3 regions of the Aquitalea pelogenes genome follow, and region 1 is predicted to be linked to each of the others. Evidence: predicted binding sites of a transcription regulator. Region 1 holds the regulator's gene; each other region holds the start of a gene.
What was found. The regulator FNR, encoded in region 1, switches genes on or off when oxygen is low (the NO sensors DNR and NnrR bind a similar motif). The targets are predictions, from matches to a motif close to TTGATNNNNATCAA.

Region 1 (9,863 bases):
GGCAGCTTCAGACTGACGGTCGCTGCTATGCGCCACCTGGCTGGCCCCTTCGGCCACATCTCGGGCGGCACCATCCAGCTGCTGCGAGGTTTGTACCAGCTGGCTCACCGTATCACGCAATTGATTACGCATTTGCCGGATGGCGGCCAGCAAGCTGGATTCGTCCTGGCTGTTGAGCGCAATGCTGGTATCCAGCCTGCCGGTGGCAATCTGCTCCACCACCTCCTGTACATAAAAGGGCTCGCCACCCAGCTGCGCGGTGATGGACAGATACAGGGCAATGAACAGGTAGATGGACAGCAGGAAGGCCAGCAAGGCGCAGCCCAGATACATATTGCGCTGCCACTGTATGCGCTGGATACGCGCCTCCAGCAGCGTGTCCAGCTGGGTGAGTGCCGTTTGTCCGAATGCTGTCGCCGCATTGAGTGTGTCGGCCACCAGACTGCTGGCCGCACCGGTCTGGCCGTCAATGGCCTTGCGGAACACGCTGTTGTTTTGCTCAGCCACGGCCAGCAGCCTGGCATCACTACCAGCCATACTGGCTTTGAGCGCCGGGTTGTAGGCGGCAGCCTTGTTCAGGTTCTGTGTCAGGCTCTCCACGTTATTGCGCAGTTGCGGCAACAGCATCAGCAGGGCGTCACGTGCAGATCCGCCCAGGGCCTGCCCTTTGGCAGCCATCAGCATGCTGTTGGCTTCCATGCTTTGGCTGAGCCAGTCCGGCCAGTGGGTAATCAGCACGTCCATCAGGTAGTAGGTGTCGATGTCCGGGTCCAGCGTCAGGTTGGACTGGTCGCTGGCCTGGCTGATCAGCGCGCGCAGGCTGCTGCTGGCTGCCTGAAAGTTGTCTGGCTGTGGTGCCGACTGCAGTTTTTTCCAGCTCGCGTCGAAACCAGACCATTCCTTGTCCACGCCCAGCACCGGGTTGAGCGCGGTATGGGTTTGCTGCATGGCCTGCCATTGCTGCTGCACTGCGCTTCCCAGCGCGTTACCTGCTCCCTGGCTGGCGTGCTGGGCCTGTTCCTGCTCCAGCGCCAACAGCAAGGCCATGGCGGGCTTCACATATTGCACGCCCACCCGCTCCTTGCTGGAGAAATCCACATTGTCCTGATTGCTGCGGTACAGCCCGTAGGTGAGGTAAACCAGAGCAACGGCAAACACGGTACCGATGATGGCAAAGCGGATGGGATAGCTCAGATGCTGCATCCAGCGGGCGGTTTGGCGGAACATGCACAACTCCTTGCAAGCGCGCACAGCACGGTGGCTATACGAGTGAAGACAGCTTTGTTTATAGGGGCATTGTTCTTGCACTGCAAAATCAAATACCTATGCCAATGGGTTTTGTCGCGTGCAGCAGCTTGAATTTGCGTTCTTTTTATAAAGTGTATTTTATTTACATTTTAATGTTATGCTACGCGCTGTCCGTGCCGAACACCTGTCTTTTAAAAAATGTATTTCACACACATCTAAAGGAAGATCCATGCTCAGTGCCACCATTCGCCAGCAAGTCAAAGCCACCGCCCCCATCCTGAAACAGCATGGCGTGCTGCTGACCAGCCATTTTTACCAACGCATGTTCCAGCACAACCCGGAGCTGAAAAACATCTTCAACCAGGGGCACCAGCATGCCGGCCAGCAACAGCAAGCACTGGCCATGGCTGTGGCGGCCTATGCCGAGCACATTGATGCGCCCGAAGTACTGCTGCCGGTACTGGAACGGGTGGCACACAAACACGCCAGCCTGGGCATCCGTGCCGAACACTACCCGATTGTGGGCAAGCATCTGCTGGCTTCCATCCGCGAGGTGCTGGGAGAAGAAGCCGCACCGGACAGCCTGCTGGAGGCCTGGGCGGCCGCCTATCAGCAACTGGCAGACCTGCTGATCCAGCTGGAAAACAGCCTGTACCAGCGTGCCGCCATCCAGCCCGGTGGCTGGAGCGGCTGGCGGCCGTTCCGCGTGGTGAAGAAGCAGGTAGAAAGCGAGGAAATCACCTCGTTTTATCTGCAAGCCGCGGATGGTGGCAGCTTGCCTGCCTTCCAGCCCGGTCAATACATTTCGGTGCAGCGTTTCATTCCGGAATGGGGCCTGAGCCAGCCGCGCCAGTACAGCCTGTCCGATGCACCCGGCAAGGACTGGCTGCGTATTTCGGTGAAGCGGGAAGACGCCCGCGATGAGGCTCCCGCCGGCAAGGTGTCCGGCATCTTGCATACCGAACTGGCCGAAGGGGACATCCTGCAGGTATCACCACCATTTGGTGATTTCGTGCTGCATCAGGAGCGGGACACCCCGGTGGTGCTGATCAGTGCCGGGGTGGGCCAGACTCCGCTGCTGTCCATGCTGCAGCACTTGCTGGCCAGTGATCAGTCGCGGCCCATCCGCTATTTGCACGCCGCACGTCACGGGGCGGTTCACGCCATGAAACAGGAAGTCGGCACACTGGCGCAGCAGCATGCGCAGCTGCAGCAGCGCGTGTTTTATGAAACCCCGGCCGCAAACGATACCCTTGGTGTGGACTTCCATCAGCAAGGCCGTATCGATGCCGATGCCATCCGTGCCCATGCCCTGCTGCCGGATGCCGACTATTATTTGTGCGGCCCGGTAGGCTTCATGCAGCAACAGCACCGCCAGCTGCGCGAGGCCGGGGTAGAAGCCACGCGCATCCACATGGAAGTGTTTGGCTCCAATGCCATGACCACCGGCTGAATTGGCTTTGTTTGTCGCTGCGCATTGTGAGCTGCCGCGCTGCGGAGTATCCTGCGCGGCACTTTCCCAGCCCACTTTACTGCCATGCAACTGAACCGCTTTACCGACCTTGGCCTGCGCGTGCTGATGTACCTGACGCACCGCGACCGGGAGCAACCGGTCACCATCAGCGAAATTGCCGAACGCTTCGAGGTGTCGCGCAATCACCTGGTGAAAGTGGTGCATTTCATGGGGGTGCAAGGCTGGCTGAACAACAGCCGTGGCAAGGGTGGCGGGCTGGCGCTGGCCCAGCCGCCCGAGCATTACCGCCTGGGCGGCATCATCCGCACGCTGGAAGGCAATGTGCCGCTGATTGACTGCGCCGAACCGCCTTGCGCGCTGCGTCAGGACTGCCAGCTCAAGGCCGTGCTGGATGTGGGCATGCAGGCATTTTTCAGCACACTGGACAGTTACACGCTGCGCGATGTGATTGCCAGCCCCACCGGCGAGGCCATCATTCGCCTGCATCGCAGCCCCAGACCGCAGTCGGCCGACAAAACCGCACCGGATGTGTTGTAAAAAACCATCACTTTTTCAATGAAAAAGCCCGCTACCTGCGGGCTTTTTTTACTGCTTTTTTAGGGGATAACCCTTTAAACAGTCTGAACAAAACCATCAGATGGTCTTGGAATAACGTGCCTTGGTTTCCCGTTCACGCAAATGGCGGTCGAACAGCATGGCGATATTGCGGATCAGGAAACGCCCTTTGGGCTCCACCATCAGGAAATCGCCGTCAAAGGTCAGCAGGCCCAGCTTGTGGTACTCGCGGATGGCTGGCAGCTCGGCAGAAAAATACTCGGCGAAATTGATGCCGTGCACCTGCTCGATGGCTTCCACCGACAAGGAGAAGCGGCACATCAGCGCCTGGATGATGCCGCGACGCAGGATGTCGTCCTGATCCAGCACCATACCGCGCATTACCGGCAGCCGGCCTTCGTCCAGCGCGGCGTAATAGCTGTCCAGGTCCTTCTCGTTCTGGCTGTAACAGGGGCCAACCTTGCCGATGGACGACACGCCAAGGCCGATCATGTCGCAGTCGGCATGAGTGGAATAGCCCTGGAAATTGCGCTGCAGGCGGGCCTGGCGCAAGGCAATGGCCAGGTCATCTTCCGGCTTGGCAAAGTGGTCCATGCCAATGAATACATAGCCTGCATCCGCCAGGCTCTTTACCGCGTCCTGCAGGATGTCCAGCTTGGTGCTGGCGGCTGGCAGGTCCGCCTCGTTGATGCGCCGTTGCGGCATGAAAACGGTGGGCAAATGGGCATAGTTGTACAGCGCCAGGCGGTCCGGACTGATGGCAATCACCTTGTCCAGCGTGCGTTTGAGCGACTCGCGGGTTTGCAGCGGCAGGCCGTAGATCAGGTCCACACTGACCGACTTGAAGCCGGCTTCGCGCGCAGCCTCGATCACCTCCAGCGTTTCTTCCTCGCTTTGCACCCGGTTCACCGCGGCTTGCACCTGCGGGTCGAAGTCCTGAATGCCCACGCTCATGCGGTTGAAGCCCAGTCGCGCCAGATGATGCACGGTTTCACGACCCACCTTGCGCGGGTCGATCTCGATGGAATATTCTCCCTCCGGCAAAAATTCGAAGTGGGCACGCAACATGGTCATCAGGCGGTCCAGCTGCTCGTCGGACAGGAAGGTTGGCGTACCGCCGCCAAAGTGCAGCTGGATCAGCTTTTCCCGGCAGCCAAGCGAGGCGGCAACCAGCTTGATTTCCTTTTCCAGGTAATCGAGGTAGCGGTCGGCACGGCTCTTGTCCTTGGTAATGATCTTGTTGCAGCCGCAGTAGTAACATACCGTATTACAGAACGGTATATGAACGTACAATGATATTGCGTTCTGATGCATGCCCAGGTGGCGCTGCATCAGCCAGCTTTTATAGTCCTTCTCGCCAAACGCCGGGGTAAACCGGTCTGCGGTCGGGTAAGAAGTGTATCTTGGGCCGGAACCATCAAGACGTTCGATCAATGCTCGGTCGAACTCACAGTGGGTAGGCGAAAACGGATGGGTGGTGTGCATGTCGTCGGGTATTGATAGTCAAACGTCAGGTGGACTGGTAAATTTGCGGAAAACGTGCGAATTCCGCTTTGACAAGGGTCAAGCTTCTTTACAGGGTTGTACAAAACACGCGATGTCAGACCAACACCAACACACTCTGCACGCACTGAAGGTGTCCTGCTCCAACTGCAGTCTGCGCGAACTCTGCCTGCCCATCGGGCTGAACCGCGACGAAATGACGCAGCTGGATGCAGTTATCCGTCAGAGCCGCCGCCTCAAGCGCGGTGAATACCTGTTCCGCAGTGGCGAAGCCTTCAAGTCGCTGTTTGCCGTGCGCACCGGTTTCTTCAAGACCAGCGTGGCAAGCCAGGACGGTCGTGAACAAGTCACCGGCTTTCTGATGTCCGGCGAACTCATGGGCCTGGATGGCATCTCGTCCAATGTGCATGGCTGCGACGCCATTGCCCTGGAAGACAGCGAAGTCTGCGAACTGCCCTTCAACCGCATGGAAAGCCTGGGGCGCGACATTCCCAGCCTGCAACACCACTTTTTCCGGCTGATGAGCCGCGAAATCGTGCGTGACCAGAACGTCATGCTGCTCCTGGGCAACATGAAGGCAGAAGAACGTCTGGCTGCCTTCCTGCTGAACCTGTCACAGCGTCTGTCCACCCGCGGCTTTGCCGCCAACGATTTCATCCTGCGCATGAGCCGCGAGGAAATCGGCAGCTTCCTCGGCCTGAAACTGGAAACCGTCAGCCGTACGCTGTCCAAGTTCCAGCAGCAAGGCTGGCTGAGCGTGGACCACAAGCACATCCAGCTGATCAAGGCCGATGCACTCAAGGACCTGATCTCCGGTTGTACCCACGCCAACGGCGTATAAGCCGACAGGCACGGTAACAGCCATCCGGGCGGTGGGCGCAATGCGCCTTACCGCCCTTTTTGCATCTTCCGCCCATCAGGGCAGGCGCGCCATTCTCCGCAAGCACTAACTCTTCCGGGCAAGGTATTACCAGCGCCCGATCAGCATGCCGGCCACCAGTTGCTCGGCCCGTTCCGCCACTTCAGCCAGCTGCGCGGCGTCCGGCTCGCCGCGTACCACCACGGCGGGCAGCACTTCGTGCCAGCCATAGCCGGCGATGATGCGCCGCATGGCGTGCACGGCCCCCATGCCATCGTTACCGGCTGACACCAGCAAGAGGCAAGCCAGCCCCTCGGTGCGGCCCTGTGCGGGGTAGAAGGTGCGGTCAAAGAAATCTTTCATCTTGCCCGCCATATAGCCAAAATTCTCCGGCGTTGCCAGCACGATGCCGTCTGATGTCAGCAAATCATCCAGTGTGGCCTGCTCGGCGGGCAGGCAGTTGAACTGCAGGTCATCCGTCAGCTGCGCTACGCTGGCGCGCACGGCGTCAACCAGCTGCAAGGTGCGGCCGGTCTGGCTGGCATACAACAACAGCAAGCGCTTCATGCGGCGGGACTCCCTGGCAGCGTGGCCATCAATGCCTGCAGGCGCGTTGCTTCGGGCCAGCCTGGCGGCACCACGAAACCGCGCGCCACCTCCTCCCAGTAGCCATCGCCCAGCGGCAGCAACTCTGCCACCAGTTGCGGCACCACGGCCTGATGCAATTCCTGGCGCAGGCTGTGCTGTTCACGCACTTCGGCTTCGGCCACACGGGCCGGAGCCAGCCAGCTCAAGCGTGGCAACCACATCCAGCGTGATGCCGGGCTGCTACTGGGCCAGGGGTGCAATAGCGGGCTGAACCAGCCTTGCAGCTGATCCGCAGCCAGTGGCGGCATGGGACGGGACGGTCGGGAATAGAAAAACCAGCCGGCCAGCCGGGCCTGACTGGCGCAGGCCACAAAGTCTGGCGGCAACACGCGCCGGGCCAGGGGGTGGCGGGACAGCTGCAACTGCGCCTGCAATTTGCCTGCCTTCAGCAGCCAGGCATCGCGCAGACTGGGGCCTACCAGACTGTCCGGCCCCTCCCCCAGTTGCAGATAGAATTTGCTGGCGGTTTCCACGTGCAGTGGTTCGCCATCCAGCCGGATCAGGAAATCAAACTCGCCAATGGTGCGGCCGCTGGCGTCCCGTAGCGGCAGATTGGCGGCCACCAGCTCGATATGGGGCGCGAGGTGAAACCAGAAAGCCAGCAAGCGCTCGGCATAGTGGCCCAGACGGCGACAGGGCTGGTCGGCCAGCCAGGCATAGAGCGGTGCCGGGTCTTGCTCCAGCGCGGCCAGCAAGGCCGGGCCATCCGGGCCCAGCAGGCGTTGTGGCGAAAGATTGCAGCCGCTATCCCAGGGGGCAGGTGCGGTCAGCAGGAAAGCCAGATCACGCAGCGCAGGCTGCGTGTAAGGCAGATAAAAACCGCGATCAGGATTCGCCGCCGTGCTCATGGCCGTCTGCCACGCGCTGGATCTGCTTCATCAGGCCACGCAGGATGTCCACCTCGTCGCGCAGCATGCCGGAACGGTTGAACAGCGCGCGCATGCGGCGCATCAGTCGCTCGCTGTTACGGCGGCGGTAGTAGCCGATGGCATCCATGGTCTGGTCCAGATGCTGGCAGAAGCCTTCCACCTCGCCCAGGCTGGCGGTTTCGCTTTCCGGACGCAGGTATTCCACGTCAACGCCGGTATGGCTGAACAGCTCGTAAGTCATCACCTGCACCGCCATGGCCAGGTTGAGCGAGAAGTAATCCGGGTTGCCCGGAATGGTAACCAGCCGGTTGCACTGCTCCACTTCTTCAATCGACAGGCCGAAGGTTTCATTGCCGAACACCAGCGCCACCTGTTCGCCATCGCGCGCACGGGCCACCAGTTCGGGCGTGGTTTCGCGCGGAGTGGACAGTGGCGTGGTCAGCTCGCGGCGGCGGCTGGTAAGCGCGCAGGCCACGGTGACGTCGCTGAGCGCCTCACTGAGGCTCGCCACCACGGTGGCGCTCTCCAGCACATCCACGGCACCGGAGGCCAGGGCATTGGCTTCATCGCTGGGAAACACTTTGGGTTCAACCAGATACAGGCGGGTCAGCCCCATGGTTTTCATCGCCCGTGCGGCCGAACCGATATTGCCCGGATGGTTGGGCCGAGCCAACACGATGCGAATGTTTTTCAGAAAATCAGGTACTTGGGGTTTATTCATCAGCAGTTTCACATTAAAATGGCGGGCATATCAAAAAGCCCGCGCGCTCGCGCCGGCTTTTTTTGTTCCTTAACCCAGATTGTTACTGTCAGATGTCGAGCCATGTTGGCTGACATCTGCTATCCGTTCTAGAGGCCGTCAATGCATCCGATGCTCAATATCGCGGTTAAAGCCGCCCGCCGTGCTGGCAGTGTAATCCAGCGTGCGTCGCTTAACCTCGATACCATTCGTGTAGAGAAGAAAAAGCACAATGACTTTGTGACCGACGTGGACCGCGCTGCCGAACAGGCCATCGTGGACATGATTCTCGAGGCGTATCCCAAGCACGCCATTCTAGCAGAAGAGTCCGGCGCCAAAGGCGTGGGCTCCTCCGAATACGAGTGGATCATCGACCCCATCGACGGCACCACCAACTTCCTGCATGGCCATCAGCAATACGCCATCTCCATTGCACTGGCGCACAAGGGCCAGGTGCAGCAGGCCGTGGTGTACGACCCTAGCCGTAACGATCTGTTTACCGCCTCGCGTGGCGTTGGCGCTTTCCTCAACGACCGCCGCATCCGTGTTTCCAAGCGCTTCATGATGAATGAATGCGTGATCGCCACCGGTTTCCCGGTATCCGACCAAAGCTATATCGACCAGTACCTGGGCATGCTCAAAGATGTGCTGGGCAAGACTGCCGGCGTACGTCGCGAAGGCGCTGCCTCGCTCGACCTGTGCAATGTGGCCTGTGGCCGCGTGGACGGTTTCTGGGAAATGAACCTGAAACCGTGGGACATCGCTGCGGGCAGCCTGATCGTGCAGGAAGCCGGTGGCATCGTCACCGACCTGAGCGGCGAACAGGAATGGATGGAATCGGGCGACATCGTGGCCGCCAACCCCAAGGTGCTGGCCCAGCTGCTGGCGACCATCGCGCCGCACCTGAACAAGTAATCATTGCCTCGGTGCAGGCAGCAAAAACGGCAACCCGCGGGTTGCCGTTTTTTTATTTGCCGCTCGCTGGCGGCTATTCGTGCATCACCACTTCCACCGCAGGCGCATCCGCGGCGGCCTTGCGCGGCCGGAGCAACAACAGCAAGGGCAGCATGGCCAGAAAGCTGTAGGTAATCAGCCAGTACACATCGACAATCGACACCATCAGCGCCTGGCGCTGCAACTCTGCCGCCAGCTGGGTGGCGCTTGTGCCATCCACCACCGTCTTGCCCATGCGCGCCAGATAGTCCTGCAACCAGGGATTGTCGGCGCTGAAAAAACCACTCAAGGCATTCCAGGCTGACTGCTCGCCGCGCGAATAGGCGGTACTGACAATGGCAATCCCCACCGAGGAGCCCATGGTGCGCAACAGGCTGAACAGACCGGCGGCCTCGGCCGACAGCCGTGCAGGCAAAGTGGACATGGCCATGGCCGACAACGGCACATAAATCATGCCCAGCCCAAAGCCCTGCAACAGCACCGGCCAGGCAAACCAGAATGGACTGGTATCCAGGTTGTAATGGGTACACACCCAGGTGCCGCAGGCACCAATCAGCAAGCCACTGCCAATCAGGTAACGCGAATCCACCCGGCCAATCAGCTTGCCCACAATCATCATGCTCACCAGGCTGGCAATGCCGCGCGGTGCCATGATCAGGCCGGTATCCAGCGTGGGGTAGTGAAACAGCCCTTCCAGCATGATGGGCTGAATCACCATGGCCCCGTACATGGACAGGCCCAGCGCGGCAATGACAATACTGGCGGCCACGAAATTGCGGTCCTGGAACATGTGCAGATCGAACAAGGGATGGGCGCTGCCGGACAAGCCGCGCCAGATGAAACCCACCGCGCCCAGCACCGCCAGCACGCTGGCCACCACGATGCCGGTACTGGAAAACCAGTCGTCGCCATTCCCCCGGTCCAGCACATACTGGATGCCACCAATGGCCAGCGAAATCAGCAACAGGCCCAGCCAGTCGATGTCGCGCTCGCGCTTGGGCGTATCCGGCACCT
Region 2 (9,863 bases), on a different contig from region 1:
AGATTCGTGTGATTGCCGGATTACTGATTGTTTGCAGTGGCTGGGGCTGGATGATCGAGTCTGCGCTGCATGAACAAGAGAAAGTGGCCGGCTCGTTTACCCAGCAGCAGACGGGTTAGCCGTAATGCTTTATTGTCTTGCCAGCCTCAGCAGCATTATTATTTCTTATTAGTAAATAATATAATGAAGAAATAGCCATTTTTTTAACATGGAAATCGCTTTAAGCTGTTCACATGGCAATTAGCACAGGCATGACAATCATGAGCACCCGACAAGCAGCACTGTTCATTTCACATGGCGCCCCTACCCTGCCGCTGGAAGACAGCCCCACACGCCACTTTCTGACCCGGCTGGGTGAAACGCTCCCGCGCCCCCGAGCCATTGTGGTGGTTTCCGCGCACTGGGAAACCCATATTCCCACCGTCAACCTGGCCGCCAAGCCTGAGACCATGTATGACTTCGGTGGCTTCCCTGCGGCACTGTATACATTGCGCTATCCGGCAAGTACCGACCTCGGCTTGGCCGCAGATGTGGTAGACCGTCTGCGCAACGCCGGTCTCAAAGTGGGCACCACCGACCAGCGCGCACTGGACCATGGCATGTGGACACCGCTGATGCTGATGTACCCGGCAGCAGATATCCCGCTGGTGATGGTGTCCCTGCCGCATAACGCAAGCGGGGAGACCTATTTCCAGATGGGGCGTGCGCTACGGGACCTGCGCGATGACAATGTACTTATCATCGGTTCTGGCAGCTATACCCACAATCTGTGGCAACTGAGCCGCGATGGCAGTGCGCCACAAGCCTGGGCCGAAGCTTTTGCCAAATGGATGGACCAGGCATTGCTGGAAAACCGTCAGCAGGACATTCTCAACTGGAAACAGAAGGCCCCGCTGGCAAGGGAAAACCACCCTACCGACGAACACTTCAATCCTCTGCTGGTGATGATGGGTGCCGCCTCTGACAATACCGCACCGGTAAAACTGCACGACGACTGGCGCATGGGCTCACTGTCCATGGCGTGCTGGCAATTTGACTGAGCAGGCAGCAGGCCCCTGACCATGGGGCCTGTACCGTAAACCGGCTGTCACAGGGTTTTCAGCTTGCCACGGAAGTCAGCCAGGCACTGATAGCCTTTTGCTTCCATCAGCATGGCCAGCTCCTGCAGGATGCGGGCAAAAGCCCCCTCCCCCTCCTCATAAAGGCAGGTACCAATCTGCACCGCAGTCGCGCCGGCCAGGATATGCATGAACGCCTCCCGGCCACTGCTGATGCCACCGCAGCCCACCACATGCTTGCCCGGCAAGCGCCGGACAAACTCGCGCACATTGGCCAGTGCCGTCGGTAATACATAAGCCCCGCCCAGCCCGCCCAGCCCATCCTTGGGCTTGATCACCACGCACTCATGCTCCGGGTCAATCACTAGTCCATTACCAATCGAATTGATGCAGGTGACAAAGCGCAAACGCGGAAAGGTATTGAGTACCGTAGCCATCTGGTCAAAATGTACCGGGTCGAAATAGGGCGGCAATTTGACTCCGAACACACCGGGATAGACATCGCTCATGGCCTGCAAGCTTGCCAGACAGGCCGCCGGATCGTAGCCCAGCTGTGGCTTGCCAGGAAGGTTGGGACAGGACAGATTGACTTCCGGGATACAGGGGAGGCCCTGCTCGGCCAGGCTGGCCAGCATCTGCAGATTGTCTTGCAGGCTCATGCCAGACAAGGACAGGAACAGGGGTTTTCCCGCTTGATGCGGGTAGCCACGCGCATAGTCCAGATAGTAGTCAAACCCGGCATTGGGCAAGCCCATCGAGTTGATACTGCCCAGCGGCGTTGCGCAGTAGCGCGGTTCCGGATTGCCGTCTCTAGGCTGCAAGGTACAGCTCTTGGTGATGACGGCACCGGCAGCCGAATGACGGACTTGCTCCAGTTCTTCCACCGAGCGGCACATTACACCGGAAGCATTGTACAGAGGGTTGGTCATGGTCAGACCAAGCCAGGAAACAGAAAGGTCTAGCTGCATGATCGCTCGCCTCACCATCAAAATGCGCAGTCTGAGCGCCGCCGGCAAAGCGGGTACTGCGCCACGTCAAGCGCAATGAAAAACGGCCGTCAGGCGGCCGTTTTCTGACAAGACAGGGCGCATCAGCGCAAGGCGTGCACCCCTTGGTAGAAGACAAAAGCGATGACCCAGGCCAGCAACACCGACCAGACCACCGACAACGCAGTGAATGCGCGGCTTTTCGATTCACGACGAATGGCCGCTACCGTGGACAGGCAAGGCACATAAATCAGGGTGAAGATCAGAAAACTCATGGCCGAAGCCCAATCCAGATGGTGCAGCAAAGCTGCGCCAAGGCCGGCTTCCGGCACGCCGTAAATGACTGCCAGACCGCCGAGCAGAATTTCCTTGGCCACAAAGCCCACCAGCAGGGCAACGGCCAGTTCGTGGCGGATGCCAATCGGGTCGAGTACCGGAGCCATCACACTGCCCAACATATCCGCCAGTGTCTTGTCATGACCCGCCGGGATATGGGACACCAGCCATACCAGCACCACCCCCATCAGGATGAAGCTGGAGGCCAGCTCAAGAAAGGCGCGCACTTCACCCGTCGCCCGGATCAGCATATGACGCAGGCCGGGCAGGCGGTAAGGCGGCAGCTCCAGCAAAAATGCTTCATTGCCGCGATAACGATGCTTGAACACCCAGGCAGTGAAAATGGCGACGGCAAAACTCAGCAGGTACAGCAGCAGCAGCACCCAGGGCGCCTGCTGTGGCCGGAACAGGATGCCGGAAAAGAACACCACCACCTGCAAGCGGGCCGAACACAGGGAAAAAGGAATGATCAACATGGTGAGCAAGCGCTGTTTGCGTTCGCGCATCACCCGCGTCCCCAGAATGGCGGGGACATTGCAGCCAAAGCCCATCAGTTGCATCACGAAGCCGCGTCCATCCAGCCCCAGCCGTGCCATGAAGGCATCAGTCAGATAAGCCGCCCGTGCCAGATAGCCGCTATCTTCCACCATGGCCATCAGGATGAAAAACACGAACAGAATGGGCGCAAAGGTCAGAACGGTGGATACCCCCTGCCAGATACCATCCAGCAGCAGGCTTTGCACAATGGCCGGCAATGGTGCAAGCCAGTGCCCCAGCGCAGCTTCCTTGAACCAATCCAGCCCGGAGCCAACCAGGTCCTGCAGCGGAGTGCCAATCTGGTAGGTCAGGTTGAACAACAAGGCCATGAAACCGAAAAACAGCGGCAAACCCAGCCATGGATGCATCAGCCAGGCATCAACCTTTTCGGTCTGGCCCACCGGCAACACCGGCGGCAAGCTCCATACTCCCTGCAAGCGCGCATGCGCCAGTGCAATGGCCTCTTGTGTTTCCGGTACCTTGTCCAGCTGGGCATGCACGGCGGGCTCTGTGCCAGAGGCCTGCCTGTTCAGCATGTCCATCAGTCGCGGCCAGCCTTCCATGCGCTTGGCGGAAACTAGCGCCACCGGAACACCCAGCTTGTGCTGCAAGGCATCAACATCCAGTTTGATCCCCATCAGCCTGGCCTCATCCGCCATGTTCAATACCACCACAGCGGGCAAACCACTGGCCAGTATCTGCATCGCCAGCGGTAGCTGACGGTCCAGCTGCGCGGCATTCAGCACCAGCACCACGGCATCGAATGCCGTACTCATCAGCACATCACGAACCACGGCTTCGTCGTCGGTATAACCGGTCAGGTCGTTGACGCCGGGCAAATCCACCAGCTCCACCATGCTGCCACCCAGCAACACACGCGCACTGGTCAGGTCCACCGTCAGTCCCGGCCAGTTACCTACCCGCTGTGACATGCCGGTGAGACGATTGAACAAGGTCGACTTGCCGGTATTGGGCAGACCAATCAGGGCAAAACGCTTCATTCTGCCACCTTGACCTGAATGAAACGTGCCAGGCTGCGCCGCAGCAAGAACCGCGTGCAGCCTACTTCCAATACCAGAGGCCCGCCGAACGGTGCGCGGCGCGACAAACTGAACCGACTGCCCGGAATCAAGCCGAATGCGGCAACACGGCGAAATGCCTCATCAGACAGTTCAAGACTGTCCACCACCCCTTTACACCCCAGCGGAAACTTGTCGAGTGACACCATGTGCAGCCCAATAACGCGAATAATTTGCATTATTGTACGCAATAATCCCTCCATCCTGTAAGGCTTTGCACGGCAGGATGATGCCAACCCTTGAGCCATATCAATCGGCTCAGGCCGGGTAACAGACGGCGCAGGTAAATCCGGTCGCAAATGTGGCCCTGATGCGGCATAGCGTTTAGAATCTGGCTCATCTCCAATTTCCGTAACGGACCCCCGACCATGAGCATCAAATCCGACAAGTGGATCCGCCGTATGGCGCAGGATCACAACATGATCGAGCCGTTTGAGTACAACCAGATCAAGAACGTCAATGGCGAGAAGGTGATTTCCTTCGGCACCTCCAGCTATGGCTACGATATTCGCTGTGCCGATGAATTCAAGGTTTTCACCAATATCAACAGCACCATTGTCGACCCGAAGAACTTCGACCCCGATTCTTTTGTTGAAGTCTCTGGCAAAGGCTATTGCATCATTCCGCCCAATAGCTTTGCGCTGGCACGCACGGTAGAGTACTTCCGCATTCCGCGTTCGGTGTTGACGGTTTGCCTGGGAAAATCGACTTATGCGCGCTGTGGCATCATCGTTAACGTCACCCCTTTCGAACCGGAATGGGAAGGCTATGTCACGCTGGAGTTTTCCAATACCACCCCGTTGCCAGCCAAAATCTATGCCAATGAAGGCGTGGCGCAGGTGCTGTTTTTCGAGTCCGACGAAGTGTGTGATGTGTCCTATGCCGACCGTGCAGGCAAATACATGGGCCAGGTTGGCGTTACCCTGCCACGCCCCTGAATACACATGGCCAGCCCGGCCAGCAGCAAAGACAAGGACAGCGATCGTTGTCCTTTTTTGTTTGATGTGTAATCAAAAGCCGCTCGCATTATTGCCACCTTGTTCTAGGATGAACTGTACGAAATAGTTTTCCATGCAAGTCAATCAGCCTTTCTTACAGTTTCTTCTTGGGGTGTCGCGGTTCCCCCTTGCCGTAACGCCCCTTTTTTTGTGCTGACGAAATTACATTTGCATATTGATTGAAAAATAAAATTTCATTGGATTTTAAATGACAATGCAGATGACACTTTGAAAACCGCTATCAGGCCAAAACAGAACAGGGCCAGCACATGCTGACCCCGATCCGTACCCGCACCCCACAAACCCGCCGCAGACTAAATCACTTCACTGGCTTTCTGACAGGGATCTGCCATCAAGACCCTGGCAGCTTCAGCCAGGGCGTCCAGATCCTCATCCAGATGTTCCTGCAAGTCCATCAAGGCCGCCCGTAGCACCACGGCCGCCAGCTCCGACTGTTTACCACTGACACTGAACACATGCGACAGTACCCGCAATTCACGACAGCTGTTCAGATCCAGTGGAATTTCCAGCGTACGCACTGCATCGACATGAATGACTTCATCAGCCACCATTCCCTTGCTGCGACAGCTTTCCAGCTCGCCCAGCAAGTCCTTCAGAGCCAGTCCCATCACACTCTCCTTTCAGCTTCCATTTAACGTTAGCTCCGGATAGAACACCGACCAAGAACAGGCAACCAACATATTGACTTGAAACAAGATATTCACGTTTCCGGACCAGGCGGATAGCGCTGAAAATCATCATGCACAATGCAAAAATGGCTGCCCTATCACCATAGGACAGCCATTCTCAAATACCAGCGACAACATTGAGGACAGCAACAAAACCATGTGTCGCATCCCAGCCCTCATCACCTCAAGCACGCGATTGAAGCAAGGGACCAAGAAATCAGCCTTCTTCGGCATCTCCATCTACATAAAACCAGTGGCCATCTTCCTTGCGGAAGCGGCTGATTTCATGCAGTCGTTGCGCCCGGCCATTTACTTTGTAGCGTGCAACAAACTCAACCACCCCTGCCTCATCATCCTTGCCACCGGCCTGGGTACTGAGTACATCCAGAGACATCCATTTGACAAAGCGTTCTTCGCGCGACAAATCCAGATCAGCCGGACGTGTGGAGGCGTGCCAGCTGGCCAGGAGATAGTCCGCATTGTTCATGGTGTACGCAGCATAACGCGAGCGCATCAGGCTTTCGGCGTCGGGAGCAGATTCTCCACCATTGATATAACGGCCGCAGCAGTCCTGAAAGGAAGCAGGCAGCCCGCAAGGACAGCCTGTGGATTGTTTTTTCTTGCTCATTGTTTCAATTAGCCCAGGGCGGGCAATCCGTAGAGTTTCAACAGAAAATTGGTAAAAACAGGTTGTGGCGGCTTTGGCTGCATTTTGGGCCAGCGCCGTAGCCACTCCCGCAGACGCATTTCCATCCGAGACTGCGACTCTTCCTGAGAAAGCTGACCGGCATCACGCTGAACGGCCAGATAGCGGTACATGGCAAAACAGTTGTCATCAACCTGATTGGCGCCCACCAGCCGCAAGCGATAGGCATTGAGCTGGTCGGCAGCGGCAACACGAGTCATGCCGCCATTTTTGACCTTGTCCGCCAAACGATTGGCCTCTTTCAACAGCAAATCCACCTTGCTATCCGCCGGACTGGTGGTCACGGGAGGACGAGCGGGATGAATGCCACCGTTTTGTGGTGCAGCAGGCTGTTGCAACAAGCTGCATGCGCTGAGTGACAAGGACAGCACCGCGAGTTGCAGTGAGGTCTTATGGATGAAAATCATGGCGGTAGTGTAGCGGATGTCAGGCAATCTTGGACAAAATCCACCATCACACAGTTCGGCAAGCAGCGAAAATGACAAAACCGACTGGCTGGGAATGCACAGTCGGTTTTGCCCGGTGGGCCTGAACAACAATCAGCTTCAGGCCAGATGCTCAAACAGCGGCGTCGACAGATAGCGCTCGCCAAACGAAGGAATCACCACCACGATCAACTTGCCTGCATTCTCAGGGCGCTTGGCCAGTTCAATGGCAGACCACACCGCCGCACCAGAAGAAATACCGACCAGCACACCTTCTTGCGTGGCAACGGCACGCGCCGTCGCAAATGCATCGTCGTTTTTAACGCGAATGATTTCATCATATACGCCGGTACTCAGGATAGGCGGTACGAAGCCGGCACCAATACCCTGGATGGGGTGCGGTCCCTTCGGACCACCAGACAGCACCGGCGAAGCATCCGGTTCTACCGCCACAATTTGCACCCCAGGTTTGCGGGATTTCAGCACCTCGCCAACCCCGGTAATGGTGCCACCGGTACCCACACCGGCAACAAAAATGTCCACCTGGCCATCGGTATCGCGCCAGATTTCCTCTGCCGTGGTGTTGCGATGCACTTCAGGGTTGGCTGCATTTTCGAACTGCTGCGGCATGAACCAGGTGTCCGGGTTTTCTTCCACCAGCTGGCGCGCCTTGGCAATTGCACCACCCATGCCATCCGGGCCCGGAGTCAGAATCAGTTCTGCGCCATATGCCTTCAGCAATTGCCGACGTTCGCGGCTCATGGTTTCCGGCATGGTAATCACCAGCTTGTAGCCACGTGCGGCACAAACCATCGCCAGACCGATGCCGGTATTGCCAGATGTTGGCTCCACGATGGTGGTATGCGGCCCGATCTTGCCTTCTTTTTCGGCAGCATCGATCATGGCAACGGCAATACGGTCTTTCACACTGTGCGCCGGGTTGAAAAACTCCAGCTTGGCCACCACGGTGGCAACGCACCCTTCGGTCACACGGTTCAGCTTGACCAGCGGTGTATTGCCGATCAGATCGGTTACGGTATTGGCGATACGCATTGTCTTATTCTCCCGGGCAACAATAAATCGGAATTTAATATCCCATATAATATATGAGCCTGCCTGAAAACCTAATAGTGTTTGCTTCTATTGAATGAACCAACAAATCCGGGTCCTACCATGCCTATCCAGGAAAACCTGATACCCCTGCACGGCTGGCGCCGCAAGCTTTACATCATCATCTTCGAGGCCGATACCCGGGCTGGCCGCATGTTTGACCTGGGGCTGATCGTACTCATCCTGCTGTCCCTGCTCACCGTGGTGCTGGAAAGTGTGGCCAGTATCCGCCAAAGCTGGGGAACACAACTGAAGTGGCTGGACTGGTTGTTCACCATCGTGTTTACCGCCGAATATCTGCTCCGGCTGGTATGTGTACACAAGCCACTGCGTTATGCGCGCAGCTTTTTCGGTGTGGTGGACCTGCTCTCCATCCTGCCGCTCTACCTGGGCCTGTTCATTCCGGAGAGCCGTTTTTTGGCCGACGTCCGGGTTTTGCGCCTGCTGCGCATGTTCCGCATTCTCAAACTCACGCGCTACATGGGTGAGGCGCGCGAGCTCAAACGCGCCATGCTGGCCAGCCGCCGCAAGATTCTGGTATTCCTGATGAGTGTCATCGCCCTGGTCATCATCCTGGGCACGCTGATGTACGTTATAGAAGGAGAAGCCAACGGCTTTACCAGCATCCCCATCGGGATTTACTGGGCAATTGTCACCCTCACCACCGTCGGTTTTGGCGACATCACCCCCAAAACCCCACTGGGACAGGCATTGGCCAGCATTGTCATGATTACCGGCTATGGGATCATTGCGGTGCCCACCGGCATTGTGACGGCAGAAATTGCCCGTGGCAGCAGCAGTACGCCGGCAGACAAGCAATCAGCCACCAGGCTGTGTCCACATTGCTTTACCGAAGGGCACGACTGGGATGCCCGCTTTTGCAAGCATTGTGGCGGCAAACTGCCACGACCGGCCAATCACACAGTCAGCTGAACATCACCGGGCATTTGGCAGGGAACGCGCGGCCAGAATGGTCCGCGCCAACTGTTCGGCCTGCTGGGTAAGCAAATGTGCAGCTTCTTGCATCGCCACATCCAGGACCATCGGGCGATTGCAAAGCGAATAGCAGCCATCAAATGCTGCTGCCAGCCTACCCGCATCATCCGCAATAATGGCACCAGACAGCAAACTGACAGGCACCCCTACCGACCGGGCCAGGGCCGCAACACAAGCCGGAGCCTTGCCGGACAGCGTCTGGCTGTCACTACGACCTTCCCCGGTCAGTACCCAGTCTGCCTCGGCCACCGCCTGTGCCAAACCAATATGGCTGGCCACCGCCTGAGCACCGGACACCATGCGCCCACCCAATAATTGCAGCGCATAACCCAAGCCACCGGCAGCGCCACTCCCGGGCAGATGACTGGCAGATTGCCCCATACCCGCATCCAGCTGCCGTGAGAAATGAGCAATCCCTGCGTCAAATCGTGCAATATCGGGCACTGCAACACCCTTTTGCGGACCGAATACCGCTGTCGCCCCCTGCTCTCCGGTCAAAGGATTTTCCACATCCGACCAGATTTCCAGCTTCACCTGTGCCGTCTTTCCGCGTAACGGCTCACACGCTAGTGTCTGAAAATCAAGCACATCCTGGAGGCTACCTTGCAGGCTTTCACCCTGCGCATTGCGCAGCTGCAAGCCCAGTGCAACCAGGCAGCCAGCTCCGCCATCATTGGTACTGGAACCACCCAATGCAACAGCGATCTCTCGATAGCCATCAGCAAGCAATGCCAGCAGCAGCTGCCCAACTCCGCGACTACTACGCTGCGTGACAGGCGTATCTCCGGCGTCTGGCAAACCGATGATGCGTGCCACTTCCAGCACCACCGTCCCATCGGGCAGCAACAGGCAGGACACTGACTGTTCCACCCCGCTTGCATTGCAAACGGAATACTCAAGCCACTGGCCTCCTACTGCCGCATGCAGGGCATCCAGTGTCCCC
Region 3 (9,863 bases), on a different contig from region 1:
CCCAGTTTAGCTGATCCGCCCCGGAATTTTGGGGGTATCCACTACCACATCGCCACATTGGGCACGATGGCGCAAGGCATGATCCATCAGCACCAGGGCCAGCATGGCTTCGGCGATGGGCGTGGCCCGAATGCCGACGCAGGGGTCGTGACGACCATGGGTTTCCATCAGTATCGGATTGCCTTGCTTGTCGATAGAACGGCGCGGCTGGGCAATGGAGGATGTCGGCTTGATGGCAATGGATACTTCGATATCCTGACCGGTAGAAATGCCACCCAGAATGCCACCAGCGTGATTGCTGGCAAAGCCTTGCGGTGTCAATTCATCACCGTGCTCGCTACCACGCTGGGTTACGCAGCTAAAACCAGCACCGATTTCAACACCCTTGACCGCATTGATGTTCATCATGGCATAGGCGATGTCAGCATCCAGTCGATCGAACACCGGCTCACCCCAGCCAACAGGGACGTTCTCGGCCACCACCCGCAAGCGAGCCCCTACCGAATCCAGGCTCTTGCGTATGCTGTCCATATAGTTTTCCAGCTGCGGCACCACGCTTTCATCCGCAGCGAAGAAAGGATTATTGTTGACCACATCCCAGCTCTGGAACGGAATGTCCACTTCGCCGATCTGGGTCATGTGACCGCGCACCACCATGCCGTAACGCTCTTTCAGCCATTTTTTGGCAATAGCACCGGCTGCTACACGCACCGCGGTTTCCCGGGCGCTGGAGCGACCGCCGCCGCGCGGGTCGCGCACACCGTATTTATGCCAGTAAGTATAGTCGGCATGACCGGGACGGAAGGTTTCCGCGATATTGCCGTAGTCCTTGGAGCGCTGGTCGGTATTGCGAATCAGCAAGGCAATCGGTGTACCGGTGGTTTTGCCCTCAAACACACCAGAGAGGATTTCAACGGTATCGGGCTCGCGTCGCTGGGTGACATGACGGCTGGTACCTGGTTTGCGGCGGTCCAGCTCCAGCTGGATTTCCTCGGCACTGATGGCCAGGCCGGGCGGGCAGCCATCCACCACACAGCCAATGGCCGGTCCGTGGCTCTCGCCAAAAGAGGTAACAGTAAACAGCAGCCCCATGGTGTTGCCTGACATCTTGATTCGTCCCTTGTCATTTCATCCGGTTTTGGCTGATTCTAGCACGGCAATACCACAGCAAGATGGTCAGGCTTATATCCGCGGCCTGCGGCGGAACCATCCGGTCACCGACAAGCGTTGTTGGGTGGCCGGCAGGACTTCATGCCAGAAACGGTCAGACAGGAACAACACCAGCGTGCCGGCAGTGGGCGCAATGTCCAGCGACTGGCTGCATGCATCGTCCAGATAAAGCCGGATCTGCCCACCGGCATCATCTGGCCAGCCTTCGTTCAGATACAGCACAGCAGTCAGGGCGCGGGCATCATCGTCGCGGAATCGATCCAGATGCTTCTTGTAAAAGCTGCCGGGCGGATAGACGGCGAAATGCGATTCCAGGTCTTCCAGTCCCATATAGAAGGCCTGATTGACGGCCTGGCGCACCTGATCCAGCGTGGAAAAATAATGCCGGATAGCGGGTGCGGTATCAGCGGGCTCAAGCCACAGTACCGAGTCTGAGCGAATTTCGCTGCGCCGTCCTTGCTGTTCGCCCCGCCCCACAGCGGCCTCATGAAAGCTGCCGGCTTGCCATTGTTCCAGGCAGCACTGCTGCAACTGGCGGATGGCCTCGCCGCTGAACAGGGTGTGATCCACCACCCAACCGTGTTCGGCCAGCTGGTCGATAATGGTATCCAGCTTGCCTTCTTCGATCACTGATTCTTGATTCATGCGCACATTCTCCACTAGAGCGCGCTGTTCTACCACAGCGTCTTGACAAGTGGAATGATCTTCATCAGTTGTGGTCGATTACCTGATCATGACGCCCTGCCAGCCACTCAAGAACCAGCGGAAAGTGATCGGCCGGTGCGTCCGGATGGGTGAGCAAAGAAACATGATCGTAGTCATGCCAATGACCGGTGGACCGCGCCAGCAGCCTGAAGCGCGACAAATGCGGACCAGACTCGCCGCGGAACCGGCGAACATCGTCGGGATGGCCACGACAAGGATCGTTCTGCGCAGCAAAGTACAGGGCTGGCGGCAAGGAGACATGACGTGCTGCCGCGCCATAATCAAAACCATCGTCGCTATCAATCCAGGGGCGCTGTTGTGCCCAGCGCTTGCTTTGCCGATGGCTCTTTTCGGTTTCGTCATCAGCCCCCAGCCCCAGACGGGCTGCTGGCAGATAGCCCACCGCGCGGATGATCCAGCGCGCCAGCACATTCCACAGCAGATCCACCTCCAGCCATTTGCGCCAGTTTCGCACGGCAATACTGCGCTTGCTGCCAAAGTACACCAGCGAAGCAACCTGGGAACACAAGCGTGGATGGCGCAGCAGACAGCTGCTCATGTGCACGCCACCCCAGGAGTGTGCCATCCAGTGCACGGCGACGTCGCCCTTGATACTGCGGATGGCGGCCTGCAAGGCTGGCAGGTCGCGGCAGATGATTTCTGTTTGGCCATGCCGGCTGGCCGCATTGATTTTGGGCGTGCTGCGGCCACGGCCACGCAGGTCGGCGACAAACACGTCATAGCCCGCCGCTGCCAGAAACGGCGCCAGCCCCCTGCCCTTGTCGCTGTAAAAAATGCGACCATTGGCCATGACGCCATGAACCAGCAACACCGGCTCTCCCTTGCCTGCCCGGGAAATGCGCCGCATGTATAACTGTTCACCATCGTCCAGCGTCAGGTAGTGATCTTGCTGTGTGATTTCCGTCATCGCCATCCTGGCCAGAATAAAGTCAAACAGTCGTATGATCCAAACAAGCACCTCACAGGTCAATATTCCTGCCTGCTGAAAATGAAAAAGGGCCGCTTGCGCGACCCTTTTGCTGCATGTCTGTCAACAACCATCAACCAGTTCAGGCCTTCAGGTTCTTGTAGACAATTTCGTAGACATCCTTGGACAGCGGGCTGGCCAGCATGCGCTCCAGCTCGGCCTTCATCAGTGCCTGGCGTACCGGCTCCAGCTTCTTCCAGCGGTTGAAAGCACGCACGATGCGGCTGGCCACTTGCGGGTTGATGGCATCCAGCGCCAGTACCTGATCCGCCAGGAAGCGATAGCCACTGCCGTCTTGTGCATGGAAGTGCGCCATATTGTTGCCGAAGGTGGCAATCAGGGCGCGTGCCTTGTTGGGGTTTTTCAGGCTGAATGCCGGGTGCTCCATGGCGGCACGCACATGACTGAGCGTACCTTCCAGCTGGCTGGACGCCACCAGCATGAAGAACTTGTCCATGACCAGTGCATCGCGCTGCCAGCGGGCGGCAAAGGCGGTATAGCACTCGTCCCTCTCTTCGCCGTCATGGTCGCGCAAGGCCAGCATGGCCCCCATCTGGTCGGACATATTGTCCGCCTCCAGTACCTGCTTGCGTGCCGCTTCGGCCGGCCAGGCCACGTTCAGCCGGGTCAGCATCTGCAAGGCGCGGTTTTTCAGGTCACGCTTGCCGGCATCTTCGGGCTTGTACTCACGGGTCTGGTTCAGCTGGTAGGCCTCGTGCCATTCGCCACGCAATGCTTCTGCCAACTGGTCCAGCACAAAGTCACGCACCTGATGGATGACGGTAGGGTCGGCGACATCCACCATTTCCAGGATTTCCGCTTCCGACGGCAGGCCGAGCATCAGGGCGCGCAAGGCCGGGTCAGCCGCGTGATCCTTCAGCACGGCGCGGAAGGCGGCAACAAAGGTTTCCGGCAGCACCAGCGCCCGCCCGGCAGCCTGGGCTGCAATCAACTGGCGAAACAGCCGCTCGGCCAGGGTCTGGCCCGCTTCCCAACGGCAGAAGCTGTCGCTGTCGTTGGCCATCAGAAAGGCAAGCTGATCGTCACGCCAGTCGTATTCCAGCTTCACCGGGGCGGAAAAACCGCGCAGCAGGGACGGCACCGGCTCTTCCGGCACATTGATGAAAACAAAGGTTTGCTCGTCCTGTTTGACATCCAGCACGCGCGTTCCGGGACGTGCCTCATCCTCACCTTCCAGCTGGAGCGGCAGATCCTGGCCATTCGCTCCCACCAGGCCCAGGGCCAGCGGGATATGCAGGGCTTGCGGTGCAGGCTGGCCAGCCACAATGCGGCAGGACTGCTTGACCGTAAGGGCATAGCGCTGCGCGGCGGCATCATAAGCGCTGCTGACTTGCAGCAGCGGGGTTCCGGCCTGGCTGTACCACAAGGCAAACTGCTCCAGATCCACCCCGTTGGCGTCGGCCATGGCTGCACGGAAGTCGTCGCAGGTCACTGCCTGGCCATCGTGGCGCTTGAAGTACAGATCCATGCCCTTGCGGAAGCCTTCTTCGCCCAGCAGGGTGTGATACATGCGGACGACTTCTGCCCCTTTTTCATACACCGTCATGGTGTAGAAATTGTTCATCTCAATATAGGAGTCAGGGCGAATCGGGTGCGCGGTCGGGCCAGCATCTTCCGGGAATTGCAAGGCACGCAGGCTTTTGACATCGTCAATGCGCTTGACGGCACGGCTGCCCAGATCGGAACTGAACTCCTGATCGCGGAATACGGTGAGCCCTTCCTTGAGCGAGAGCTGGAACCAGTCGCGGCAGGTCACGCGGTTGCCGGTCCAGTTATGGAAATACTCGTGCGCGATGATGGCTTCCACGCGCTGGAATTCGGCATCGGTACGGGTGTCCTTGCGCGCCAGCACGGCCGATGTATTGAAAATATTGAGGCCCTTGTTTTCCATGGCGCCCATATTGAAGTCGCTGACCGCCACGATCATGTAGATGTCCAGGTCGTATTCCAGCCCGAAACGCTGCTCATCCCATTTCATCGCCCGCTTGACGGCACCCATGCCGAAGGCAACCTTGTCCTGATCGGCAGGTTCGGTCCAGATTTCCAGCGTCACTTCCCGGCCACGCACGGTGGTGAACTTGTCACGCGCAGCCACCAGCTTGCCCGCCACCAGTGCAAACAGGTAGGAAGGCTTGCGGTAGGGGTCCACCCACTTCACCCAGTGACGCTTTTTGTCCAGCATGCCCTCGCCCACCTTGTTGCCATTGGACAGCAGCACCGGATATTTCTGCTTGTCGGCCACAATGGTGGTGGTGAACTTGGCCATCACGTCCGGACGGTCCATGTAGAAGGTGATCTTGCGGAAACCTTCCGGCTCGCACTGGGTAAACAGATTGCCATTGGACGCATACAGGCCCATCAGGCTGGTATTGGAGGCAGGGTCGAGTTCGGTTTCCAGCTCCAGGATGAAGCTGTCGGGTACGCCGGGAATCAGCAAGCCTTCTGCGTTCAACTGGTAGGCATCCGCAGACAGGCGCTCACCATCAAGCGTGACCGATCGCAAGGTGGCCGTTCCGTCCAGCCACAGATCGGCTGGCGCAGCAGATTGCTGGTTACGCTTGATCACCAGTCGCGAATGGACTCGCGTTTGCGCTTCCTCTATATCGAACTTCAAATCCACCCTGTCCACCAGATAGGCCGGGACGGCATAGTCTTTCAGATAGTTCACTTGAGGCTGCTGCGCCATGTTCTTCTCTCTAATTTTCAGGTCGTTGCCGGTTGGTGCCGGTCTGAGTCATGAACCGGGCAGGATCGCCACCCAGATTCGCTTTACTGTTTGAACCATCATGTCCGTCGCGCCATGGCACTCAGCCCTGTGGCCACGGACCAGTCTTTTCCTGCAGTTGCAAACGGCAGGTCATCTGCGGCTGGGCTTGCAGACATACTTCACGCACCAGAAGTTCATCGCGCCGGAACAGATGCAGGGTGATGCTCTCCCCCACACGATAACGGCTCAGCATCTTGTCCAGGTCGCTTGCCTTCAGCCCATCCACCGCCAGCAGGATATCCCCGCCGGCAAGTCCAGCCTCTTGCGCTGCGCCGCCATCGTAAACATGGGTCAGGCGCAAACCTGCCGGGTCCGCTTGTGTCTTCACACCCAGGCTGGCCTTGGGTTTTCGCTGCGGTGCCGGCAGGCCGATGCCACCGGCATCGCCGGCATGATCCGCGTAGTCCCAGTTCATGTCTACCCCCTGGGACAATAACAGCTGCGGCAGGGGCAGATCAGTGGTGGAGCGCAGCGCCTGATCGAAGAAGTCTTGCAAGGAGAAACCAGCCACCTGCTGGGCGATTTCTTCCCATTCCTGCTCGGCCAGTCCCTTGCCATCAGCCAGCCATTTTGTCCACAAGGCACGCATGATGTCGTCCAGCGTCGTCACCCCCTGGCTGCGTTCACGCAGGGTCAGGTCCAGTGCCAGGGCAGCCAGCGCGCCCTTGGTGTAATAGCTGACAATGCTGTTCGGACTGTTTTCGTCTTGCCGGTAGTATTTGATCCAGGCATCAAAGCTGGACTCCTCCAGCGTTTGCTTCAACCGGCCTGCACCGCGCTGTACACCGCTGATGGTCTGGGCCAGCAGGCCAAGATAGCGCTTGCTGTCGATCAGACCGCAACGCAACAGGGTCAAATCATCATAGTAGGAAGTGATGCCCTCGAACGCCCACAGCAAACGGGTATAGCCTTCACTGCGCAAGTCATAGGGGCTGAAGGCAGCCGGCTTGATACGCTTCACATTCCAGCTGTGGAAATACTCATGACTGATCAGACCCAACAGTTTCAGATAACCGTCGGAGATTTCGGTCTGGTCGAAGGCTGGCAAATCATCACGATTGGCCACCAGCGCCGTGGATGCCCGGTGCTCCAGCCCGCCGTAGATGTCCTTGCCCACATAAAGCATGAATACATAACGCTCGAACGGTGCTGGCGTGCCGAACAGGCGGATCTGGTATTCGCAGATTTTCTTGGTATCACGTGCCAGGCGCTTCAAGTCGCCACGGAATCGTCCTGACACCACAAACTGATGCGGCACACCGCAAGCCTTGAAGCTCACCGTATGGAAATCGCCCAACTCCACCGGATGGTCCAGCAATTCGTCGTAATTGGCGGCACGGTACAGCCCGAAGCCGCTTTTCTTCACCTTAACCGCGGGCAAGGCAGTCGCCACCTTCCAGTCCGCATGGGCCTTGCCCTTGGCAGGCCGGATTTCCACCTCGCATGCCTCATGCTCACGGCCGGCAACGGACAGGAACACACTGCTGGCATTGAAGAAACCGCGTGAGTCGTCCAGATAAGCGCCACGCACCGACAGGTCATAGGCATACACTAGGTAGACCAGTGTCAGGCTGCTGCTTACCGGGTCCGCCTGCCAGCTGTGTTTGTCCAGCTTGCGCAGCCCAACACTTTTACCAGCGCTACTGGCTTGAATACTGACAATATGGCGGGAAAACTCTCGGATCAGATAACTACCCGGAATCCAGGCAGGCAAGGAAAACACCTGTCCGCCGCTGGCCGGCTTGTCAAGCTGCAGCGTAATTTCGAAACAATGGGTTTCCGGCGAGCACGGACGAATGGAGTAACGGACGGCTTTGGTCATGATCTGCCCAGGAAAGGATAGAAAACGGCAGATTCTAGCACCCGCATCGCAACAGGGGGGCTGCCGATCACGATTTGACTTAAGTCAAGGGCTTGGACAGGCATGACAATATAATCCCCAGTAAGCGGCATCAGGTTAATAGCTTGCTGCCAGCTCGCTTGAAATCAAGAAAATGGTGGACGTAAAAATCCCGCAGGCATACTAATCAACTGGCCCGTCATGGGCATTTGCTTTAGAATCCCTGCTGAATAAATGGGGAAAAAGTGTGTGTCTGACCACGCTTTGCCAGGTTTCTGGCAGAACATTGTCAACACGGGTCAAACACTTTGCTAGTCTGAAATTGCTCAGGCTCCTCAGCGGCTTTTCCTGCTCATTTCAGTTTGGGGCAGCGGGCAGGAAATCAAGTCGCCACGGTTTGTCACGTTCTAAGTTAGCAACCTTGGAGAAAACCCTAAATGGAAACGCAATCCACTTATAACTATAAGGTGGTGCGCCAGTTTGCCATCATGACCGTAGTATGGGGCATTGTAGGCATGCTGGTGGGCGTCATCATTGCGGCCCAATTGGTGTGGCCGGAGCTCAATTTTGGGCCCTGGTTCCACTTTGGCCGCTTGCGCCCGCTGCACACCAACGCCGTGATTTTTGCCTTTGGCGGCAGCGGCCTGTTTGCCACCTCTTACTACGTCGTGCAGCGCACCTGTAACGTACGACTCATTTCGGACAAGTTGGCCGCCTTCACCTTCTGGATGTGGCAGCTGATCATTGTCCTCGCTGCCATCACCCTGCCGCTGGGTATCACCTTCGGCAAGGAATACGCCGAACTGGAATGGCCGATCAAGCTGATGATCGCCGTGACCTGGGTGGTATATGCCATCGTGTTCTTCGGCACCATCGCCATCCGCAAGGTTAAACACATCTATGTAGCCAACTGGTTCTACGGTGCGTTCATCCTGGCAGTTGCCCTGCTGCACATCGTCAACAGCGCCTTTGTACCGGTTTCCCTGACCAAGTCCTACTCCGTGTACGCCGGTGCCGTGGATGCCATGGTGCAATGGTGGTATGGCCACAATGCCGTGGGCTTCTTCCTGACCGCCGCCTTCCTGGGCATGATGTACTACTTCGTGCCGAAGCAAGCTGGTCGTCCGGTTTACTCCTATCGCCTGTCGGTGGTTCACTTCTGGGCCCTGATCTTCACCTATATGTGGGCTGGTCCTCACCACCTGCACTACACTGCCCTGCCTGACTGGACCCAGTCGCTGGGTATGGTGTTCTCGCTGGTGCTGCTGGCTCCGAGCTGGGGTGGCATGATCAACGGCATCATGACCCTGTCCGGCGCATGGCACAAACTGCGTACCGACCCGGTTCTGAAGTTCCTGGTGGTTTCCCTGTCCTTCTACGGTATGTCCACCTTCGAAGGCCCGATGATGTCCATCAAGTCCGTGAATGCCCTGTCGCACTACACTGACTGGACCATCGGTCACGTGCACTCCGGTGCTCTGGGCTGGGTTGGCTTCATCACCATCGGTTCCATGTACTACCTGCTGCCGCGCCTGTTCGGCCGTGAGTCCATGCACAGCACCAAGCTGATCGAAGCTCACTTCTGGCTGGCTACTGTTGGTGTGGTTCTGTACATCGCCGCACTGTGGATCTCCGGTGTGACCCAGGGCCTGATGTGGCGTGCCCTGAATGCCGACGGCACCCTGACTTATGCCTTTGTGGAAGCCGTGAAAGCAACCTACCCCTACCACTTCGTGCGTTTCCTGGGTGGTACGCTGTACCTGACCGGTATGCTGCTGATGGCTTACAACACCTTCCGCACCGTTGCCAGTGGCAAGGCTGTTGACGCCAAGATCCCGGCTGTCAACGCATCGGCTCACGCTTAAGCGGATAAAGGTAGAAGAACATGGAAAAGATCCAGAAACTGATTGAAGAGCACGTGGGTTACCTCATCGTGTTCACCCTGATCGTGATCAGCTTTGCCGGCCTGGTGGAAATCCTGCCGCTGGCATTCCAGAAGTCCACCACGCAGCCTGTTGCCGGCGTCAAGCCCTATACCGCGCTGCAACTGGCTGGTCGCGACATTTACATCCGTGAAGGCTGCTACAACTGCCACTCCCAGATGATTCGTCCGTTCCGCGCCGAAACCGAGCGTTATGGTCACTACTCCGTTGCGGGTGAGTCGGTTTACGACCATCCCTTCCAGTGGGGTTCCAAGCGTACCGGTCCGGACCTGGCCCGTGTAGGCGGTCGTTATTCCGACGAATGGCACCGTGTCCACCTGACCAATCCGCGTGACGTGGTTCCGGAATCCAACATGCCTGCTTTCCCGTGGCTGTCGAAGAACCTGGCCGATGCCGAAATCATGCCGAAGAAAATGGAAGCCCTGCGCG

Region 2: ACE3SE_RS15270 (FeoA family protein) is a predicted target of FNR. The motif match lies at 4,236-4,249, and genes of this name have one in related genera.
Region 3: ACE3SE_RS08720 (M61 family metallopeptidase) is a predicted target of FNR. The motif match lies at 7,548-7,561, and genes of this name have one in related genera.

Annotation. Positions count from the first base shown of each region.
Region 1 is NZ_JAYSDA010000019.1:74,729-84,591, reverse strand. It holds gene ACE3SE_RS14940 (methyl-accepting chemotaxis protein) at 1-1,227, opposite strand, end outside; gene hmpA (NO-inducible flavohemoprotein) at 1,478-2,701, shown strand; gene ACE3SE_RS14930 (RrF2 family transcriptional regulator) at 2,786-3,259, shown strand; gene hemN (oxygen-independent coproporphyrinogen III oxidase) at 3,356-4,762, opposite strand; gene fnr (fumarate/nitrate reduction transcriptional regulator Fnr) at 4,875-5,621, shown strand; gene ACE3SE_RS14915 (flavodoxin family protein) at 5,748-6,206, opposite strand; gene ACE3SE_RS14910 (DUF1853 family protein) at 6,203-7,135, opposite strand; gene ACE3SE_RS14905 (RNA methyltransferase) at 7,113-7,877, opposite strand; gene ACE3SE_RS14900 (inositol monophosphatase family protein) at 8,019-8,810, shown strand; gene ACE3SE_RS14895 (DHA2 family efflux MFS transporter permease subunit) at 8,884-9,863, opposite strand, start outside.
Region 2 is NZ_JAYSDA010000020.1:66,072-75,934, forward strand. It holds gene ACE3SE_RS15250 (hypothetical protein) at 1-119, shown strand, start outside; gene ACE3SE_RS15255 (DODA-type extradiol aromatic ring-opening family dioxygenase) at 261-1,040, shown strand; gene ACE3SE_RS15260 (dihydroorotate oxidase) at 1,088-2,026, opposite strand; gene feoB (ferrous iron transport protein B) at 2,149-3,918, opposite strand; gene ACE3SE_RS15270 (FeoA family protein) at 3,915-4,175, opposite strand; gene dcd (dCTP deaminase) at 4,365-4,934, shown strand; gene ACE3SE_RS15280 (hypothetical protein) at 5,309-5,623, opposite strand; gene ACE3SE_RS15285 (YchJ family protein) at 5,901-6,311, opposite strand; gene ACE3SE_RS15290 (hypothetical protein) at 6,320-6,874, opposite strand; gene cysK (cysteine synthase A) at 6,935-7,867, opposite strand; gene ACE3SE_RS15300 (ion transporter) at 7,988-8,857, shown strand; gene ACE3SE_RS15305 (glycerate kinase) at 8,861-9,863, opposite strand, start outside.
Region 3 is NZ_JAYSDA010000008.1:82,866-92,728, reverse strand. It holds gene aroC (chorismate synthase) at 7-1,107, opposite strand; gene ACE3SE_RS08735 (2OG-Fe(II) oxygenase) at 1,183-1,815, opposite strand; gene ACE3SE_RS08730 (alpha/beta hydrolase family protein) at 1,880-2,803, opposite strand; gene pepN (aminopeptidase N) at 2,946-5,570, opposite strand; gene ACE3SE_RS08720 (M61 family metallopeptidase) at 5,692-7,473, opposite strand; gene ccoN (cytochrome-c oxidase, cbb3-type subunit I) at 7,929-9,356, shown strand; gene ccoO (cytochrome-c oxidase, cbb3-type subunit II) at 9,377-9,863, shown strand, end outside.